One region of the Alkalihalophilus lindianensis genome, then DNA from elsewhere that is predicted to be linked to it. Evidence: riboswitches for the same ligand, from Rfam matches in the RefSeq annotation. Region 1 holds a riboswitch; each other region holds the start of a gene.
The links. Region 1 has a riboswitch for thiamine pyrophosphate ahead of thiT (energy-coupled thiamine transporter ThiT). Riboswitches for the same ligand answer to the same signal wherever they lie in the genome.

Region 2: another riboswitch for thiamine pyrophosphate. It lies ahead of thiE (thiamine phosphate synthase); the one in region 1 lies ahead of thiT (energy-coupled thiamine transporter ThiT).
Region 3: another riboswitch for thiamine pyrophosphate. It lies ahead of RYX56_RS01435 (acetylornithine deacetylase); the one in region 1 lies ahead of thiT (energy-coupled thiamine transporter ThiT).
Region 4: another riboswitch for thiamine pyrophosphate. It lies ahead of thiC (phosphomethylpyrimidine synthase ThiC); the one in region 1 lies ahead of thiT (energy-coupled thiamine transporter ThiT).

What each region holds. Positions count from the first base shown of each region.
Region 1 covers NZ_JAWJBA010000005.1:155,852-158,044, forward strand. Annotated here, with positions in the region: gene RYX56_RS15635 (amidase family protein) at 1-631, shown strand, start outside; TPP riboswitch at 662-765, shown strand; gene thiT (energy-coupled thiamine transporter ThiT) at 829-1,383, shown strand; gene RYX56_RS15645 (Glu/Leu/Phe/Val family dehydrogenase) at 1,506-2,193, shown strand, end outside.
Region 2 covers NZ_JAWJBA010000001.1:405,706-407,898, reverse strand. Annotated here, with positions in the region: gene RYX56_RS02285 (thiazole synthase) at 1-275, opposite strand, end outside; gene thiS (sulfur carrier protein ThiS) at 281-478, opposite strand; gene thiE (thiamine phosphate synthase) at 491-1,111, opposite strand; TPP riboswitch at 1,191-1,299, opposite strand; gene RYX56_RS02270 (YqgU-like beta propeller domain-containing protein) at 1,369-2,193, opposite strand, start outside.
Region 3 covers NZ_JAWJBA010000001.1:252,192-254,384, forward strand. Annotated here, with positions in the region: gene RYX56_RS01435 (acetylornithine deacetylase) at 1-1,125, opposite strand, end outside; TPP riboswitch at 1,255-1,356, opposite strand; gene hbs (non-specific DNA-binding protein Hbs) at 1,486-1,758, opposite strand; gene pssA (CDP-diacylglycerol--serine O-phosphatidyltransferase) at 2,047-2,193, opposite strand, start outside.
Region 4 covers NZ_JAWJBA010000002.1:605,439-607,631, forward strand. Annotated here, with positions in the region: gene RYX56_RS09610 (NAD(P)H-binding protein) at 1-507, opposite strand, end outside; TPP riboswitch at 619-733, shown strand; gene thiC (phosphomethylpyrimidine synthase ThiC) at 868-2,193, shown strand, end outside.

The DNA.
Region 1 (2,193 bases):
CTCTAAAATAATGGATGCGTTAGATCAAGATAAAAAAGTACTGTATGAGAAGGCATTAAAACAACTAGAGGAGGCAGGGGCAAAGGTTATTGATCATGTAAGCATACCTTCATCCTCTCGTGAGTGGAGCTATGATGTTCTCACTCATGAATTTAAAGCTAATTTAAACGCATACTTAGCTAGACTTGAGGCTTCTGTAGCTAACAGGACGTTAAAAGAAATTATTATGTGGAATCGTGAAAACAAAGAAACGGCTTTAGCTTATGGGCAATCTTTGCTTGAGCTATCGGAGCTAACCTCGGGTTCCTTAACTGAAACGGATTATCTTAACGCCTTATATGAGGATGACTATTATTCGAAAAGAGCAGGAATTGATGTCGTGCTAACAGATCACGAGCTTGATGCTCTTGTTTTCCCTAATAATCTTGGCGCTGCTATTCCAGCTAAAGCTGGTTATCCTTCACTAACGGTGCCTGCAGGTTATACAGAAGCAGGAGAGCCTGTTGGGATCACATTCACAGCAAAAGCTTGGGGTGAACCTCTCCTTATAGAAATAGCTGAGGCATATGAACAAGCGACAAAAGCAAGGAGACCACCTTTTCTTTTAGCCCGACTATCGATTAAAGAATAGGTTTATGGTAAACTATACGTATAAATGAATGATTTCCACTAGGGGTGTCAGTGTAGCTGACTGAGAGAGGATAACCTCAACTCTTATAACCTGATCTAGCTTGAACTAGCGTAGGGAAGTGGTGTGGCACATCAAAACTCGTTTGATCTCTTATGTGTACATGACATCCCCTTCGTGGAACGAAAGGGGATTTTTTGATGGATCGTGAACGTTTAACGATTATGATTGAAGTAGCAGTGATGGCAGGTCTTGCACTTGTCTTAAGTTTTGTGAAATTTGGGGCGTTATGGGCGATGGGAGGATCCATCTCTTTAGTTATGGTACCAATCTTTTTAATTGCGTTTCGCCGTGGTTTTAAGGTGGGAATCTTGACGGGTCTATTAGTTGGGTTGCTAGGGTTAGTAACAGGTCCTACGATCGTTCACATTGTGCAGCTAGTCCTTGATTACCCACTTGCTTATATGGTCCTTGGAGTGGCTGGAATCTTTGCTGCTAAAAAAGGTCAACTGGCTCCAAAAGCAAGTGTTATTGTTGTCGGTTTATTGCTTGCAACTTCTTTGAGATTTTTAAGTCATTTTTCATCAGGGGTAATCTGGTTTGGCCAATACGCTCCTGAGGGTATGAACCCAGCTATTTATTCACTCTTTTATAACTTATCTTATTTAGTGCCTGAAATGCTGATTACAATGGCTTTACTTTTGTTCTTGGCTAAATCGTATCCACAGTTTTTTAAAACAAGATCTTTAACCTAAATATTCTATATGCAGATGCAAAAGCCTCCTAGGTTGTTAGGGGGCTTTGTTTGATAAGTAAGGGTTTTCAAACGGTAAAATAGGGAATAAGTAATGGAGAATGTTCATTAGGAGGGGATCAATTGAAACGTACAGAAACACAAGCTTTAATTGAATCGGTAATGAGTGGCTTAGCTGAAAGAAGTGACTTTTTAGGAATTGAGGATGATGAGAAAAGGAGGTTTGTGTGTGGCTCAGCAAAAGAGATCTTAAAGACCACTGATAAAGTGATCAAAAGCTACATACGTGTCTCTACTGAAAAAGATGGGATTGTACGGATTCCAGCTTACCGGGTACAGCATAATAATATTAGCGGATTCTATAAAGGTGGGATCCGGTTTAGCGAGTTTGTAAATGAGGCAGAAGTGGAGAATTTAGCGATTCTAATGACCCTAAAAAATGCCTTACACCGTCTTCCTTATGGAGGAGCTAAAGGTGGGGTGCATGTTGATCCTAGAAAGTTTACAGAAAAAGAGTTAAACCTCATTAGTAAGAAATATGTGCAACGCTTCTCACGTGATATCGGTCCAAATCATGATATTCCAGCTCCTGACTTAGGGACGAATGAAAAGATTGTTGACTGGATGGTCGGAGAATTTAAAACGATTCATCCAGGTGAGCAGTATCTAGGTTCATTTACAGGAAAAAGTGTAGAAAATGGTGGAGCGCGTGGAAGAAGAGAAGCAACAGGTAGAGGAACCTTTCTAAGCTACTCTTGGTTACTTGATGAATGGGCAGGTTTGCATGCGAATGGGAACGATATTAACCGCC
Region 2 (2,193 bases), on a different contig from region 1:
GCTTTAGCAAGTCTTGCAATTCGAATCGCTTCCTCGGCATTACTCGCACCTGAGGTATTCGGTAAGTAAGTAAATGAATTTTGGTCTAAATGTTGTAAGATTGCATCTTCACTTGGTGCATCTAAGTTCACTCGACGAATCGCGAACGTAAGAACCTCTGCTTCTGATATACGAATCGCTTCATTTTGGATAAATGGATTTGGGTAACGCCCTGTTCCAAGAAAGAAACGAGAAGATAACTCTTTTCCTGCAATCACTAGTTTTGATGATTTCATATTCATCAACCTCCCCCCACAAAATGCACTAATTCAATTTTCATCTCTGGCTTAACGGACGTTTGCTCCCATTGATCTCGATCAATAATCTCACCGTCTACCTCTGTTACAACGAGATGACTTTCTAAGTTAAAATGAGAAACCACATCTAATAATGTGTTTGCCTCTACTTCCTGCTTCTCACCATTAATCATTAGCTCCATTTTATTCGCTCCTTACTTTGATAAGATCTTTACAAATGTTTCACATGTGCCACGTACATCATCTGCTCCGACAATTTCACTAATCATACATACTCGCTTCGCACCCGCAGCTAATACTTGATCGACATTGTGAAGCTTAATTCCACCAATCGCGACAAAAGGAATCGTAATTTCTTCGGCTACTTGCTGGATATAAGCAGTCGTTACCGGATCAACAACATCTTCTTTACTTTTCGTTTCAAAAATAGGTCCAACCCCAATATAGTCAGCTCCGCCCTTTTCTGCTTCTCGTGCTTCTTCAATCTTGTGGGTAGAGATACCTATAATTTTTTCTGGCCCCATCACTTTTCGCGCTTCTTTTAAGGGGAGATCGTCTTGACCGACATGAATTCCATCAGCATCGACTGCAAGTGCGACATCAATATGATCATTCACAATAAAGGTTACACCATGCTTCTTCGTTAACTCACGAAGGGCTTGTGCTTTCTTTAACACATCAATTTTTTTGCTTTTTTTATCCCGTAATTGAATAATATCAACGCCACCTAGTATCGCTTCTTCCATCACTTCAATAAGATCACGACCTTGATGGAATTCCTCACCTGTTATCGCATATAATTTAAAATCTTTCATGTCCACTTCACCTCTATTTTTATAATAAAAACAAAAAAGCCCTATCCCAAAACGCATGGAATACGGCTACATATGATTACTCATTAGCAGTCGACTTCCCTACGCTGGTGTTAACCAGATCAGGTTCAAGGGTAAAAGGAAACTACCTTTTTCTCAGCCTACTTAAGTGGGCACCCCTAGCCTTCTACAGCTTCTATTCAATTATCCTGTAACTCTATTATGACAGAGTCTAACGAAAATGCAACGATTAGAGATCACTAGCTTTGAAGCAATGAAATTTTTTCTTTTTCCTTCAGTATGATCACTTCTTCTAAACGGTTTCCTATCAACATCATCTCTCCATCAGGCGAAAGCTTGATTGGCAAGTGTTGATCGACTTCTATAATGCTAACCTCAGCATTTGTCCTTGGATCAAAAGCCATCAATTGATATCCGTCCTCATAACTAAAGTAATCACCACTATACTTAGGTCTTAAATAATAAAAGACACTCGCTTTTGGATCATACTCATAAAACGGGACCCACCATTGCTCTGAATACGTATTTAAAATCGGCATTTCAAGCTTACTCACAGACTCCCCTTCAACAGAAAACGTATAGTTGGAGTACAACTCATAAATCGAATCAACAGATACTTGAACATGTAACTGGTCACTAAAGCTCATCATTGAAATAATTGGACTGACTAGCTCTTCTCGTTCTTCAGTCTGCAGGTTGTAGGAAAACAATGGCGCTTCATAATTCGGTTGTAATTCATCCCAATCTAAGAAAACGACTTCATTGGCTGAGTTCCACTGGAAATAGGTTTGCCCAATGTCGATTGGTTTTATCGTCTGCCCTTCAACATTGATATGGTATACTTCGAAATCCCAGTCTGGCAAGTATGTAACAAGCATCATTTCATCTGTTTTATAAGGATTCCAATAGATCGAATAACTATCTCCAAATTGTTGCAATTCAAGTTTCATTTGTCCTTCAGCATTGACGACATAAAGTGAGGACTGATCAGACTCATCATACGTAAGAATCGAAAATAAACTTAGATCTTCATTGCCTTTAACGTCTATGATCCACTCGTTTGT
Region 3 (2,193 bases), on a different contig from region 1:
TAACCACCCACCGTCTGTAACTGTTGAAGACATCCCAACTGAAGTGGGAGAGCCGAATCTCTTTGTATGTGCTCGCTGCAACTGCTTGAGACCATCCCAATTTCGGTCGATTTTTAATGCTGGGAAAATCTCCCCACGATCTTCAATCATTGACGTGCCACCCCAACGAAAAAGTGGGGGGTGTTCTTTAAGCCAGGGATCAGCAGATGCAACGGCTAGAAGATGCTCTTCAATTTCACGAGTGACCTCCTGATACGTTTCATTTGGATAATAGTGAACAGTGATCCATAGCGAACATTCATCGGCAATAAACGCAGCATGACGTCCGCCTTCAATGACGGCTGGATTAATTGTATTCATCCCAGCAGGGAAGCCTGGATAAGTCTTTGTGACTGCCCAATGACGCTCAAGCTCCGCAAGTCCTGTAATCATTTTTGTCATTTTTTCAATCGCGCTAGCCGCGTGTAATCCACCACCGGCATGAATCATATTCCGTCGTAAGCCATCATGATAGGTTTTGGGACTCTTTAGCGTGACCCACCCTGTGATCACGCCTCCTTGTCCATGAATCTCACAATTACTTGTATCAGCGACAATGGCAAAGTCAGCGCTGTAGCCACGATCGCAGCATTCTTTTGTACCAGCTTCACCAACCTCTTCACCGATGACTGATTGCACGAGTAAGTCTCCAGGCAATTGAATCCCAGCCTCATCTAATAGCTTCACAGCAAACAGACAAGCTGCTAATCCACCTTTCATATCGGCAACTCCACGACCAAAAACAGTTCTGTCTATGGTAGTCGTGGTAAATGGAGGGTAGGTCCAATTTTCATCTTCTGCGACTGAAGCCACATCAATATGCCCGTTTAACAGTAAGCTCCGATGTTGGTTGGTTGCACTCCCGTTTTTTATAGCTACGACATTAGGGTCATTCGGGTACACATCCCACTGATCAATCTCAAAGCCTGCGTCTGCTAAATAATGAGCAATGAATTGTTGTGCTTCTTTTGTGTTTCTAGCAGGAGGGCTCTCTGTTTGGTATTCTACCAGTCTCTTAAGTAAGCTAAGTAATTCTTCTTCCCGTTCGTCAACGAGGTCTACTAATTGATCAAGATCATTCAACAAAGGACACTCCTTTCGATTTTCCACACAAAAAAACCACTTCTATCGATAGAAGTGGTTGATAAACGTCGTATGTACATGAGTGAATAATTGTCTAAGGACATACTAAACAATTAATTAGTCACAAGAGACTGAACGCTCTCACCACTTCCCTACGCTAGTATTATCTAGATCAGGTAAATAGGGTTAAGGTATCAAACCTCTCTCAGCAATTCTGCACCCCTAGTGGTCGATCTATGCAGTTTTTAACACATTCTTGATAGTTAAAACTATTACCAAAATATCATACTTTTCAAAAGGATACAACAGCCGTTTCATGAAAAAAGCGAAGAGAGCTTGTCTCTTCGCTTTTATGGACTGTTCTTAGTTAACAGCGTCTTTCAGTTGTTTACCTGGCTTGAATGCTGGGTTCTTAGTTGCTGGGATTTCGATTTCTTCACCAGTTTGTGGGTTACGGCCTTTACGAGCAGAACGCTCACGTACTTCAAAGCTTCCGAAACCAACTAGCTGAACTTTACCACCTTCAACAAGTGCATTAGTGATGCTGTCAAATACAGCGTCTACTGCTTTAGAAGCATCTTTCTTAGAAAGGTCTGCTTGCTCTGATACTGAATTAATTAGATCTGTTTTGTTCATGAAAAAAACTCCCTTTCATACCTTGTTTTGAAAAACGAATGAAGAAATGAATGATTGCTTCTTCGTTTGTTCGATTGGATTTATTAAGTCTCCCAACAAGCTAAAATAACCTGCCACTCAAATTTACTCATGAAACCCCAATGGTGTCAATACTTTGAGGGTAAATTAAAGCATTAAAAGGCAATTTTTCCACTCTTTTTGACAATTCGACAACAAAATCGACAAGAAATCGAGACTTTTGACGTGGAGGGATCAAAAAAAGCCCGAGCAGCTAGCTTGGGCTTCGTTCTACATTTTTCTTACTTTAAATGAACTTACCATCATTAATGCTAGAATAACTGTTATAAACATAAAGCTATATGCTTCGAGCATTGGTACGAGTAATGAAGAGAAGGTAAGAATACATCCTGCTGCAGTGATTGGTAGACCAACAAA
Region 4 (2,193 bases), on a different contig from region 1:
CACCCCGATCTCGCCCATCTTCTCCCCAAAACGACATTCCTCTCTTTCTCCTAATAAAAGTGAAGGCCTGAAGATATCAACATGTGGATAACTCAATTCCTTTATCGCTTCTTCCATTTCTCCTTTTACTCTACTATAGAAAACACGCGAACTATGATCTGCTCCAATAGCAGAGATAACTAGGAGTCTTGAAGCACCTTTATTCCTTGCCATAGTAGCTACTTTTAGAGGGTAATCAAAATCAACTTTTTTAAATGCTTTTTTTGTTTTTGCTTTTTTAATCGTCGTGCCTATACAAATAAAAACATCATTCACATGTGGAAAACTCTCTTCAACCAAAGAGTCGAAATCGACCACATGTACAATTTGTTTTGGGTTCGTTTTATCCACAGGTCGTCTAACAAGTAAATGAACCTCTTTATATTCCGAGGCACTTGTCAGGTCCTTTACTACTTGTCTTCCAACAAGACCCGTCGCTCCAAGTATAAGTGCTGACCGTTTTCTCAAAACTACCCCCTCCTTTTTATTAATTATAATGAAGTTATCAAAAATGAGCGAAATCTTTCCTTGATTATTAAAACTTACTCATGATAGGATCAATTTGTAAGATAACTTAATAGCATTAACTAGGGGTGTCCAATGAGTTGGGCTGAGAGAAAGACGCAATGAAGTCTTTAAACCCTTCGGACCTGATCTGGCTCATACCAGCGTAGGGAAGTTAGACTCCTCAATTATGTCTATTTGACTACTTCTACATAGTGTAAGCCGGGCCCATTTTATTTGGACTCGGCTTTTTTATGTACTCCCCTATTCTTTTCATGTACAGATCTCGTCCTTTTATTTAAAAAATTAAAGGAGAGATGAATGATGTCCCAAATTATGCAAAAAAATGTATCGATTATGTCTAGCTTTTCAGGAAGCAAGAAAGTGTATGTGGAAGGCTCTCGTAGTGACCTGCTTGTTCCTATGCGTGAGATTGGTTTATCTAAAACAACTGGCGCTTTTGGAGAGGAAGAAAATTCGCCTATTCGTGTATATGATACAAGTGGTCCTTATACTGATCCTAACTATACAGTTGACTTAGCTAAAGGTCTGCCTCCCCTTAGAAAAGAGTGGATTATAGAACGAGGTGATGTAGAGGAGTACGTAGGTCGTAAAGTAAAGATAGAAGATAATGGGTATAAGGACGAGGCAGACCCTCGGGCAACATATAATGAATTTCCGCTTCTATATCATAAACCGCTTCGTGCTAAATCAGGGAAAAATGTAACACAACTTCATTATGCTAAAAAGGGAATTATTACGCCTGAAATGGAGTTTGTAGCCATTAGAGAGCAAGTAAATCCCGAATTTGTTCGGGATGAAATTGCAAATGGAAGAGCCATTATTCCTAGTAATATTAATCATCCAGAATCAGAACCGATGATTATTGGTCGTAATTTTCACGTGAAAATTAATGCAAATATCGGAAACTCTGCTGTGACTTCTTCAATTGAAGAGGAAGTAGAGAAGATGACGTGGGCGACACGTTGGGGTGCCGATAATATTATGGATCTCTCAACCGGAAAAGATATTCACAAAACACGTGAATGGATCATCCGAAACTCTGCCGTTCCTGTTGGGACAGTACCAATCTATCAAGCTCTCGAAAAAGTAAACGGAGTAGCTGAGGACCTGACCTGGGAAGTGTACAGAGACACACTAATAGAGCAGGCAGAACAAGGGGTCGATTATTTTACCATTCATGCGGGAGTCCTCCTGCGCTATGTTCCACTAACTGCTAAGCGAGTGACTGGAATCGTTTCTCGCGGTGGATCCATTATGGCGCAGTGGTGCTTATTCCATCATCAAGAAAGCTTCCTCTATACTCATTTTGAAGAGATATGCGAAATTATGAAAAGATACGATATTGCTTTTTCATTAGGAGATGGACTCAGACCTGGGTCAATTGCCGACGCCAATGATGAGGCTCAGTTTGCAGAGCTCGAAACGTTAGGAGAACTAACCCAACTAGCTTGGCAGCATGATGTACAAGTGATGGTAGAAGGACCAGGTCATGTGCCCATGCATTTAATTAAGGAAAATATGGATAAGCAACTTGAGTTATGTAAAGAAGCTCCATTCTATACACTAGGACCGTTAACAACAGATATCGCACCAGGTTATGATCATATTACTTCCGCTATTGGAGCT